3 regions of the Sporosarcina sp. NPDC096371 genome follow, and region 3 is predicted to be linked to each of the others. Evidence: riboswitches for the same ligand, from Rfam matches in the RefSeq annotation. Region 3 holds a riboswitch; each other region holds the start of a gene.
What was found. Region 3 has a riboswitch for cobalamin ahead of ACIQ0H_RS07180 (S-layer homology domain-containing protein). Riboswitches for the same ligand answer to the same signal wherever they lie in the genome.
Positions count from the first base shown of each region.

Region 1 (3,286 bases), 130 kb from region 3:
GTGCATAATCTTGCGAAATCCGTGGAAGCGCGTTATTTCCAAGCGCTTGGTTTAGACATGGAAATGCCTGAGGACGGCTACCAAGGAAAAGATATTATTGGTATTGGAGAAGAGCTTGCGAAAGAATTTGGCGATAAATACGTCAACGTTGCTGAAGAAGAGCGTTATGCATTTTTCCGTAAGTACGGACTTGATTTCGAATTGGAAAAATTGAAGAAAGACCTAGCTGATTTCCGCGTATCGTTTGATGTATGGTTCTCGGAAACTTCATTATATGAAAACGGTAAAATCGACGTTGCGCTCGACAAATTGCGTGCAAACGGCCATGTTTTTGAAGAAGACGGTGCAACGTGGTTCCGTTCAACAACATTTGGCGATGACAAAGATCGTGTACTCATTAAAAATGATGGAACATATACGTATTTGACACCAGACATTGCTTATCATGAAGATAAATTATTCCGTGGCTTCGACAAGCTCATTAACATTTGGGGAGCAGATCACCACGGTTACATCCCGCGTATGAAAGCGGCAATTGAAGCCCTCGGTTACGATCGGGAAACACTGGAAGTCAGTGTGGCGCAAATGGTTCAGCTGTATAAAGACGGCGAGAAATTCAAAATGAGTAAGCGTACAGGGAAAGCAGTGACATTGCGTGAACTTGTAGAAGAAGTGGGTCTTGATGCAGTTCGTTACTTCTTTGCTATGCGTTCAGGCGATTCTCAAATGGACTTTGACCTCGATCTTGCGATTTCACAGTCCAATGAAAACCCTGTGTACTACGCACAATATGCGCATGCACGGATTTCTTCCATCTTGCGACAAGCCGGTGAAGCAGGACTAGCTGCATCTGTGGCTAACGTTTCTTTATTGCAAGCGGAAAAAGAATTGGATTTGTTGAAGAAGATTGGTGATTTCCCACAAGTGGTGAGTGATGCGGCAAGAATGCGCATTCCACATCGCGTCGCAACTTATATTCAAGAACTGGCTGCAGCATTCCATAGCTTCTACAATGCAGAAAAAGTATTGGATCCAGCAAATCATGAATTGTCAGAAGCACGACTTGCACTTATCACGGCAACACGTACGACTGTTGCAAATGCACTAAAACTGATTGGTGTTTCTGCCCCAGAAAAAATGTAATTGAATGGACCGCTACGCTGAGGATGTTTTCCTTGGTGTGGCGGTTTTTTGATGGGAGGAAAGTTATAGTTTGCAATCAAAACCTAGTTGAGTGCAAGCAAACAACATATGTACGCAAGCAAATCCCGATGGAGTGCAATCTAACCTGAGTTAAATGAAAGTAAATCAACATCGACACCTTCAAAAGTTGTAGTATACTGAAAGATGTACAAAATTACATAGCCAAACATAAAGGTGCCTCGCCATCAAAGACGAGGTTAAAAGGGAAGTCGGTTGAAGTCCGACGCGGTCCCGCCACTGTAAGTGTCGACACGTTGCTAAAACGTGACCACAAGTCAGGAGACCTGCCTTTATGAATCATCCGTAAGCCTACGAGGATAGGTTTGGTGGAAATCGATGCGTCCACGCATCCGTATTTTTACTAAAACATTCCTCCGTGCTCATGCGGGGGATTTTTATTTGGAACAAATAGGAGGAAAATGATATGAAAAAGATGTGGCCATTATGGCTAATGTCACTACTTGCAGTGTTTGTCCTCGCGGCATGCGGAACTGCAACAGATAAGCCTAAAGTAGATGCAACACCACAGGAAGATGTCGCTTCTCAAAAAGATTTTCCACTAACGATAACGGACGCAGTCGGCAATGAAATTACATTGGAAAAAGCGCCGGAAACGATTGTTTCCATGCAGTCTAGCAACACCGAAATTTTGTTCGCGCTTGGACTAAATACTGAAGTCATTGCTGTTAGTGACTACGATAATTACCCTGCAGAAGCACTTGAAAAAGAGAAAATCGGTGGTCAGCAGTTTGACGTAGAGAAGATCGTTGCGATGAATCCCGACATCGTCTTTGCCCACGAAATGGGGCTAAGTACCGGTGAAGAAGGTCTCCAACAAATCCGTGATGCAGGAATCCCTGTCTTCGTTGTGAAAAATGCAAAAGATTTTGAAGAAACGTATGCAACAATCGTAACAATCGGACAAGCAACAGGTAAATCAGAAGAAGCTGAAAAAATCATCGCAAATATGAAAGAGAAAGTTGAAGAAGTGACATCGAAATTAGCTTCCGTTGACAAAAAGAAGACGGTTTTCGTAGAAACATCACCGGCACCGACTATCTACACACCAGGTAACAATACGTTTATGAATGAAATCCTCAACATGGTTGGAGCAAAAAATATTTCCGCTGACCAAGAAGATTGGTTCATGATGTCTCCAGAAGAAATCGTTAGCCGTAATCCGGAAGTCATCATTGTGATGTATAGCTATATTGACACAGCTGTCGAAGATGTTTACAAACGTGATGGTTTTGATTCGATTACAGCTATCAAAAACCAAGCAGTTGTTCAAGTGGATGAAAACAAGACAAGCCGTACAGGTCCACGTCTTGCAGAGGGGTTGGAAGAAGTAGCAAAAGCTATCTATCCAGAGGCTTTTGGTGAATAAATCTAGCGTTGCCTATATCGTGTCTATCGCCACACTTGCTGTGGCGATTTGGCTCGGTGTATCGATCGGCTCGGTGAATATTCCGATCAGTACGTTATGGAATACAGGAGCAGATGAGACAGCTACGAATATTTTATGGAAGATTCGTATGCCACGCGTCGTATTGGCAGGACTAGTTGGCGCGTCACTTGCAATTGCAGGAGCCGCTTTTCAAGGACTGCTCAAAAATCCGCTCGCTGATCCATACACCCTCGGAGTGTCATCCGGCGCCTCTGTCGGCGCTGTGATGACGCTTTTTTTCGGTATTTCCATCCCGATATTTGGCAACTATACGCTACCCATTTTTAGTATGGTCGGTGCAGCATTGACGATGTTCCTTGTGCTAGGATTTGCACGCCTCGTCGATCGTGCGCTGAAAATGGAAACCATTATTTTAACAGGCATCATCTTCGGCTCGTTTCTGGGTTCCGTGTTATCGCTAATGATTGCTTTAACTGGTGAAGAACTGCGACAAATTATCGGCTGGTTGCTCGGCAGTGTATCGATGCGTGGTTGGAATTATGTCACGATGATCTTGCCGTTTGTCCTCATTGGTTCCATTATGCTTTGGCTATGTCGCCTTGAATTAAATGCCATGTTGTTCGGCGAAGAGCGCGCTCACCATTTAGGGGTCAATGTGAAGCGCAGGAAATTCAT
Region 1 is NZ_JBIWFE010000002.1:379,352-382,637, forward strand. Features, by position in the region: gene argS (arginine--tRNA ligase) at 1-1,143, shown strand, start outside; cobalamin riboswitch at 1,359-1,509, shown strand; gene ACIQ0H_RS07785 (ABC transporter substrate-binding protein) at 1,628-2,590, shown strand; gene ACIQ0H_RS07790 (FecCD family ABC transporter permease) at 2,583-3,286, shown strand, end outside.
Region 1: linked by a shared signal. The riboswitch ahead of ACIQ0H_RS07785 (ABC transporter substrate-binding protein) and the one ahead of ACIQ0H_RS07180 (S-layer homology domain-containing protein) in region 3 are both predicted to bind cobalamin.

Region 2 (3,286 bases), on a different contig from region 3:
GGTCATGGGGTTGATGAATGTCACATCACCGTAAATAACGGGTGGTTTGACACAGCGTGAACCGTAGGAAACGACCCAAGCTTTCTCGGTGAAGACAAAGCCGCCCAATTTTTCGCCGAAATATTCGACCATGTCCGTCCGTTCAAATTCACCGTGAACAAAGACATCTAGCCCGATATCTTCTTGAATGTCGATCCATTGTTTGATTTCATTGCGGACGAAGTCGCGGTATTGTACATCCGTCGATTCACCTTTGCGCCATTTTGTTCGTGCACGGCGAACTTCCGGTGTCTGTGGGAAACTACCGATTGTTGTTGTTGGTAATAGTGGCAATTTAAAGTAGTCCTGCTGTTTGTCACGACGTTCTTTGAATGGCGAATGACGCTGACCATCTTGTACGCTGATGTTTTGCACGGCTTGCAGTAAACCAGGGTGATTTCTTGCAGGCAGATCTTCAAGATTTTGACGAGCAGTTAAACTTGTTGCCACCGCATCTGCGATCGCTTGATTCCCTTCGCGCAGGCCTTTAACGAGCGTTGTGACTTCCACAAGCTTTTCATCTGCAAAAGCAAGCGCGGCTTTAATCGTTGCATCCAGTTTTTCTTCCGATTGTACGGTAACTGGAACGTGAAGCAGACTGCTTGAAGGTTGTACCCACATGCGATCTGTTGGAACGAGCTTTGTCAACGCATCAAGCAAACTCGCTTTTTCTTTCAAATCTGCACGCCAGATGTTGCGTCCATCAATGAGGCCGACAGCAAGGGTTTTATCTACTGGGAAACTGTGTGCTTGCAATTGTTCAAGATTCTTATCTGCACCTTGCGCGAAATCTAGACCAATACCAGCTACAGGAAGGGCAACAACCTCTTCATAGTTCTCGAGTGCGTCAAAATATGTTTGTAGCATAATTTTAGTATGCGGAGCTACCGTACTTAGTTGTTTGTAAATTTCGGAGACGGTTTGGATGTCATCTTTCGTCAGTGACGTTGAGAGAATCGGTTCTTCGAGTTGAACCCACTGCGCCCCTGCTTCTGCTAATTCGTTAAGAATTTGGCCGTAAAGGGGAATCAATTGCAAAATGAATGCCGGGATATCCTTTTTGTCATAGCCTTTTGATAGTTTTAAAAACGTATATGGGCCAATTAAAACAGGCTTGCCGTCAATATTCAATTTTTCTTTCGCTTCCAGATAGGCAGTAAGTGGTTTGTTCTCTGTCAGTACTAGTTTTTTCTGACCATATTCTGGCACGATGTAATGGTAGTTTGCGTTGAACCATTTTGTCATTTCTGACGCAACTGCTTGATCATTGCCGCGTGCAATCGAGAAATACGTGGCAAGCGATACATCTCCGCCAGACCATCCAAAGCGCTCAGGAATCATGCCGAACATCACAGCTGTATCGAGCATCCGGTCGTAAAGCGTGAAATCACCGACAGGAATCAAGTCAATCCCCGCATCCTTTTGTTTTTGAAGACGTTCCAGCCGAAGTGTTTCGATTTCTGCGTGGAATAGGTCTTCCTCCAATTTTCCAGTCCAAAAAGCCTCGAGTGCTTTTTTCCATTCCCTGTTGCCCCCGATATATGGGTAACCAATCGTACTGCTGATCATTGACATACCGTTTCGTCTCCTCTTTTTGTGAAGTGAAGAAGTGTTTTTTAGCTTCTTAGGCAACAAAAAAACACTTCTAACGAGGGTTAGAAATGTTTACGTAGTTGATTCCGCTAGTTACGGATCGTACATGTGTGCCGCGGCACACATATCATTTGCGTTTGCATTCTAACACTCCCTATCGACCGTAGGGTAGAGCGTTACAAAAATAGGCAGCTATCTGGCTTCAGCAAATTTGCTGTTACAGTGGCGGGACCGCGCCGGATTATCGTTTCACCGGCTTCTCTATTAAGATCTGACAAATGTACGACTCATCAGACCACCTATTTCCATTGCTTTACTATTTAGTTATCGATGTGTTCAAAGCTATCATGTATCTATTATTCTGTCAAACGGAATATTACGAAAGAGTTTGAAAAAACGCCAGAGGAATGGTTCCTTGGCGTTTTTTCGGGTCTTCAACTATTTACTGACGTTTAAACCGGCTTGTCTTTTTCGATTTCAATCGCTGCATTCGATCTTCAACTTCTTGCCTATTCGCAAGCGTCTTGTCTATATCTGTTTGAATCGCAATGATTTTATCTTCTTGAATAGTCACTAAAAACCAAGTCCCCACAGTGCTGCCTGCTGGAAGGAAAGAAACGGGTACATGGAATTGCTGTTGTAATGCGTCAACGAGTATCAATGCGTCATTTGTATCCGTAAAACGATCGAGATAGCCTGAATGCATTTATTTGCCTCCCACGCAGGCAAGTCCCTGCGATTTGATATCCTGTAAACGTGCAGGTCCAATCCCTTTAATGGTGGTGAGCTCATCAATAGAATGATAAGGGCGAAGTTTGATTAATTCACTTGCCAAAGCAGGACCGATATGTGTGATTTGCTGAACATCTTCTTCACTTGCCGTGTTGATATCCAGACAAGAATTTCCCGCTGTTGGCTGGGAAAGTGTTCCTTGTTTTTGGGTCATGACTGTATAGGTTTTTCCATCTGTTTCTACCATGATCGTACCATGTGTATCTGTTCCGTATAGGGGGATGTCCCTCGAATGGATACGATCAACGACTTCAGCATCAGGATGACCATATGAGTTATCAATCCCGGCAGAGTAAATCGCGATTTCTGGCTTGACGGCCTGCAAAAATTCAGGTGTGCTAGATGTATTGGAGCCATGGTGTCCGAGATGTAAAATCTGTGCATGGATGTTTGCGCCATTTGTGAGGATTGCCTGTTCCGCCTGTTGTTCAGCATCCCCTGTGAATAGGAAGGACACTTCTCCATATTGTAACCGCATCGCGAGCGAATTATTATTTGTATTCGCCGAAAGAGCGTTTGGATGAAGAATCGCGATTTCAAGTGGTCCGATGTCAAATACCTCGCCAACTTCGGGTTCGTAATACTCGACATTATGCTTCTCAATTGCTTCTAGTGATTTCGCAAACACCCCTGAATTTGCGGTTTCCCCGTTCATCCACACTTCAGTTACGGAAAACTCTCCTATGATTTTATCCAATTGGCCGATGTGATCGGCATGGGGATGTGTCACGGCGATGATGTCAATATCCTTGATATTTTGTGCATGAAGGTAATCGACTACATCGGATGCGTTCCAATCTCCGGTATCAATAAGGAGATTAATCGATTCATCCTTGTCAATTACTTGTAGCAACGTCGCATC
Region 2 is NZ_JBIWFE010000003.1:33,883-37,168, forward strand. Features, by position in the region: gene metE (5-methyltetrahydropteroyltriglutamate--homocysteine S-methyltransferase) at 1-1,608, opposite strand, end outside; cobalamin riboswitch at 1,803-1,950, opposite strand; gene ACIQ0H_RS08970 (DUF3006 domain-containing protein) at 2,075-2,338, opposite strand; gene ACIQ0H_RS08975 (MBL fold metallo-hydrolase) at 2,339-3,286, opposite strand, start outside.
Region 2: linked by a shared signal. The riboswitch ahead of metE (5-methyltetrahydropteroyltriglutamate--homocysteine S-methyltransferase) and the one ahead of ACIQ0H_RS07180 (S-layer homology domain-containing protein) in region 3 are both predicted to bind cobalamin.

Region 3 (3,286 bases):
CGAAGGGTCTTTCCCCATCGCCAGCAAACCAAAAATATAACGAATATGCTCCGTGTCAAATGTATCTTCCTTCAATTTCGGATCTGTCGTTTGCCAACTTGGCAATGACCAAGAACCGTCCGTTAGGTTCTCGCCAGCCCCCCATAATGCAACAAGCTGCCACCATGAGGACACGTTCTTACTTCCTGATTTATAATACTGAACCGTGTCTTCAATCATTTTATCCAGCTGCGTTTCTTCTGGAACATTTTCACCCTTTAAAACCTCAACCAAATTTGTTTCACTTGCATCGCTACCATCCAACGCTCCAGCTAGTGCAGTGATTGCAAACGTACCCTCTTGTGCTTTTCCGTTAAAAGAAATCGTCACTTTCTGATTACTTTCACTGGTGATTGTATCGATTTCAAGACCTGTCGTATTTTCCTGAATAGCCCAATTCGCTTTATCTGTTACATTAGCTGAGAATGTATCATCTATTACCAACACAGTGACCGCTGGATTGATGGTTCCAGCCTCTACTATTGAATCTACAGATAACCGAGGTGTGGGACTAGGTTCCTTTTCTCCTTCTTCTAGCACGATGACTTTGCTATAAGGACGAGTTATATTACTGTACTGGCCATCAAGTCGTTGTGCTGATATATGATATTCACCCGGTGTATCGAATCGTAAAGATGCAATGCCTTGCGCATCCGTTTCAATTTCTTGGCCATCTATTTCGAGTGGCGCATCATTTACAAGGATGACTGCATTATCAATCGGCTGAGTTGATCCATAGTTATCACCCATTAATTCAAATTGAATTTCTTCACCTGCATGAACCTCAACCAATTCTTTATCGAACCATGTAAATGTATTTGTAAAGTAGTTGGTTACAAAATATAAAGTAATGGAGTCATTTTCTTTTAATTGAAAATCCCCAACTCCGACATTTGCATACTCGTTATTCACAAAATACATCCATCCATCCAAACTAGGATTAATCGCGTTCATCTTCAATCCATCAACATTTGTGATGAAATTGCCACCACCAAAATCGAACTTCGTTTTATCTGAGACATCAAAACCGCTTAATTCCAATGCCTTAACAATCGCATGAATAGCACGCGGCCCTTGTGTTGCTGAACTTGCAGTCTCCCCAGTTGCATGGCTTATATCATATGCTTCAACATCGAATTCCATAGGAGGAATAATCGTTTCCCCAAGCCCTTCTATTCGCACCGAGACTTGAATAGAATTGTCTTCAAAAACTGCAAACTTGCTAGGATTGGCCTCTGAAAATGATAGATTACCTTCTTCGCTTCCTTGCGCCTCACCAAGCAATTGTTCTTTTTTTAATGGTTCTGAATCAAGATTGTCTGTCGATTCTAGTTGATTTTTAACATCGAGTGACTGCTCAGTCGAATTTCCTCCAAAGCTTTCTGCACTGACACCTTGCCTTGCATCAAGTGCTATCGCCCCCACAGTTGGTGTAAACAACGATACTGCCAATAACAAACTCAACAAAATTGAAAAATATTTCTTCAACTGATTTTGTAATATACCCAATGAAAATCCCTCCAATTTCTTCTTTCACCTGTAAGTTTAAAGAATCATTTCTAATCGGTATTTTTCCGCAGCTCCTTCTTCAAAAATAAAAACCCCTACCTTCAAAGAAAAAGGTAGGGGCAAATGTATGCTCAAAAAATTAATAAAAAAATTCAAAGATACACAATGCAACCTTTTCCCGGAAGGTATCACGCATGCATACTTTGGCAAGTCTCCTGACTTATGGATCATCGTTTCTTCTGCCTTCCCAGTTTTTCAACCAGTGGCTATAAATAGAAGTCACTTCCCAATTACAGTGGCCGGACCGTACAGGATTCTCACCTGTTTCCTTATTAATCTCTTACTCGAAAGCAGAGAACCAAAATATATATTATTTAATTGTTAAGAATCTGATTCATTATGAATGATAGTATAATCGGAGAATAATTGCAATATCGAAAAAATAATTAATATTCAAGGACCTTGATTGTGCCAGTGTAGGCAAGTTGATTTATACAATTAAGGATTACACGTTAACGAACCTCTTGTCATAAAATACAGTATTATCTGTTTAATCTATCTGATTGTGTTATACTAATCTAGTAAGACATTGTTCGAAAGCTACTTCGAGCTGGATATGTCTTCTTTTTTATTCAGTACGGATGATTTTTTCATCTACTATTTAGGAGTGTATTTATTCTCAAAAAACTACAGGAGGTACTTATGTTAACTTTTGAAAACGTAAGCAAAGTGTATGGTGACGGTTTCCAAGCAGTAAAATCTGTCAACTTCGATATTCAACAAGGTGAATTTCTTGTATTGATTGGACCGAGTGGTTCGGGAAAATCGACAACGATGAAAATGATCAACAAGATGGAACCGCATACCAGTGGTACCATTTCCATCAACGGCAAAGATATCAACTCGTATAATCCATCGGAACTGCGAAGAAATATCGGCTATGTCATTCAACAAATTGGCCTTTTCCCCCACTACACCATCGAAAAAAACATTGCGATTGTTCCCCAACTAAAAGGCTGGAACGCCAAGGAAGTTAAAGCACGTGTCAACGAGCTGCTTGATTTGGTCGGTCTTGATCCAGATATGTACGCAACTCGCTATCCAAAGGAACTTTCCGGCGGTCAACAACAACGTGTTGGCATTGCGAGAGCACTTGCGGGCAATCCCGATATTATCCTAATGGACGAACCGTTCAGCGCACTTGATCCACTGACACGCGACCAACTACAAGCAGAAGTAAGTGCTTTGCATAAAAAGCTAAATAAGACATTTGTCTTTGTGACACACGACATGGATGAAGCCTTAAAAATGGGCGACCGCATCGCCATTATGAAAGACGGTAAACTACTACAGTTGGACACTCCAGAAAAATTACTGCACGAACCAGCCCACGGCTTTGTAGAGGAGTTCATCGGGAAACATCGAATCACCCAAAATCCCGAACTCATGCCTGTTACCGATATTATGTCGGGATCGGTTGTCACTTCTCTTCCTCAACGTTCTCCGGAAAAAGCACTCACGCTTATCCGGCAGAGAAAAATTACAAACCTGATCATTGTCGATGATGACAACAAGTTACTCGGAATCGTTTCCGCCTATGATTTAATCAAAAAGATGGGCGTTATTAAAGCAATCGATGAAATTATGGGATCACGGGAGCCCTTCTTAACGAATACTGCAACAGCTAAAGATGCCATTATCATGATGGACAGTGCGCCTTTCGGTATTATTCCCATCG
Region 3 is NZ_JBIWFE010000002.1:245,286-248,571, reverse strand. Features, by position in the region: gene ACIQ0H_RS07180 (S-layer homology domain-containing protein) at 1-1,548, opposite strand, end outside; cobalamin riboswitch at 1,737-1,926, opposite strand; gene ACIQ0H_RS07175 (betaine/proline/choline family ABC transporter ATP-binding protein) at 2,251-3,286, shown strand, end outside.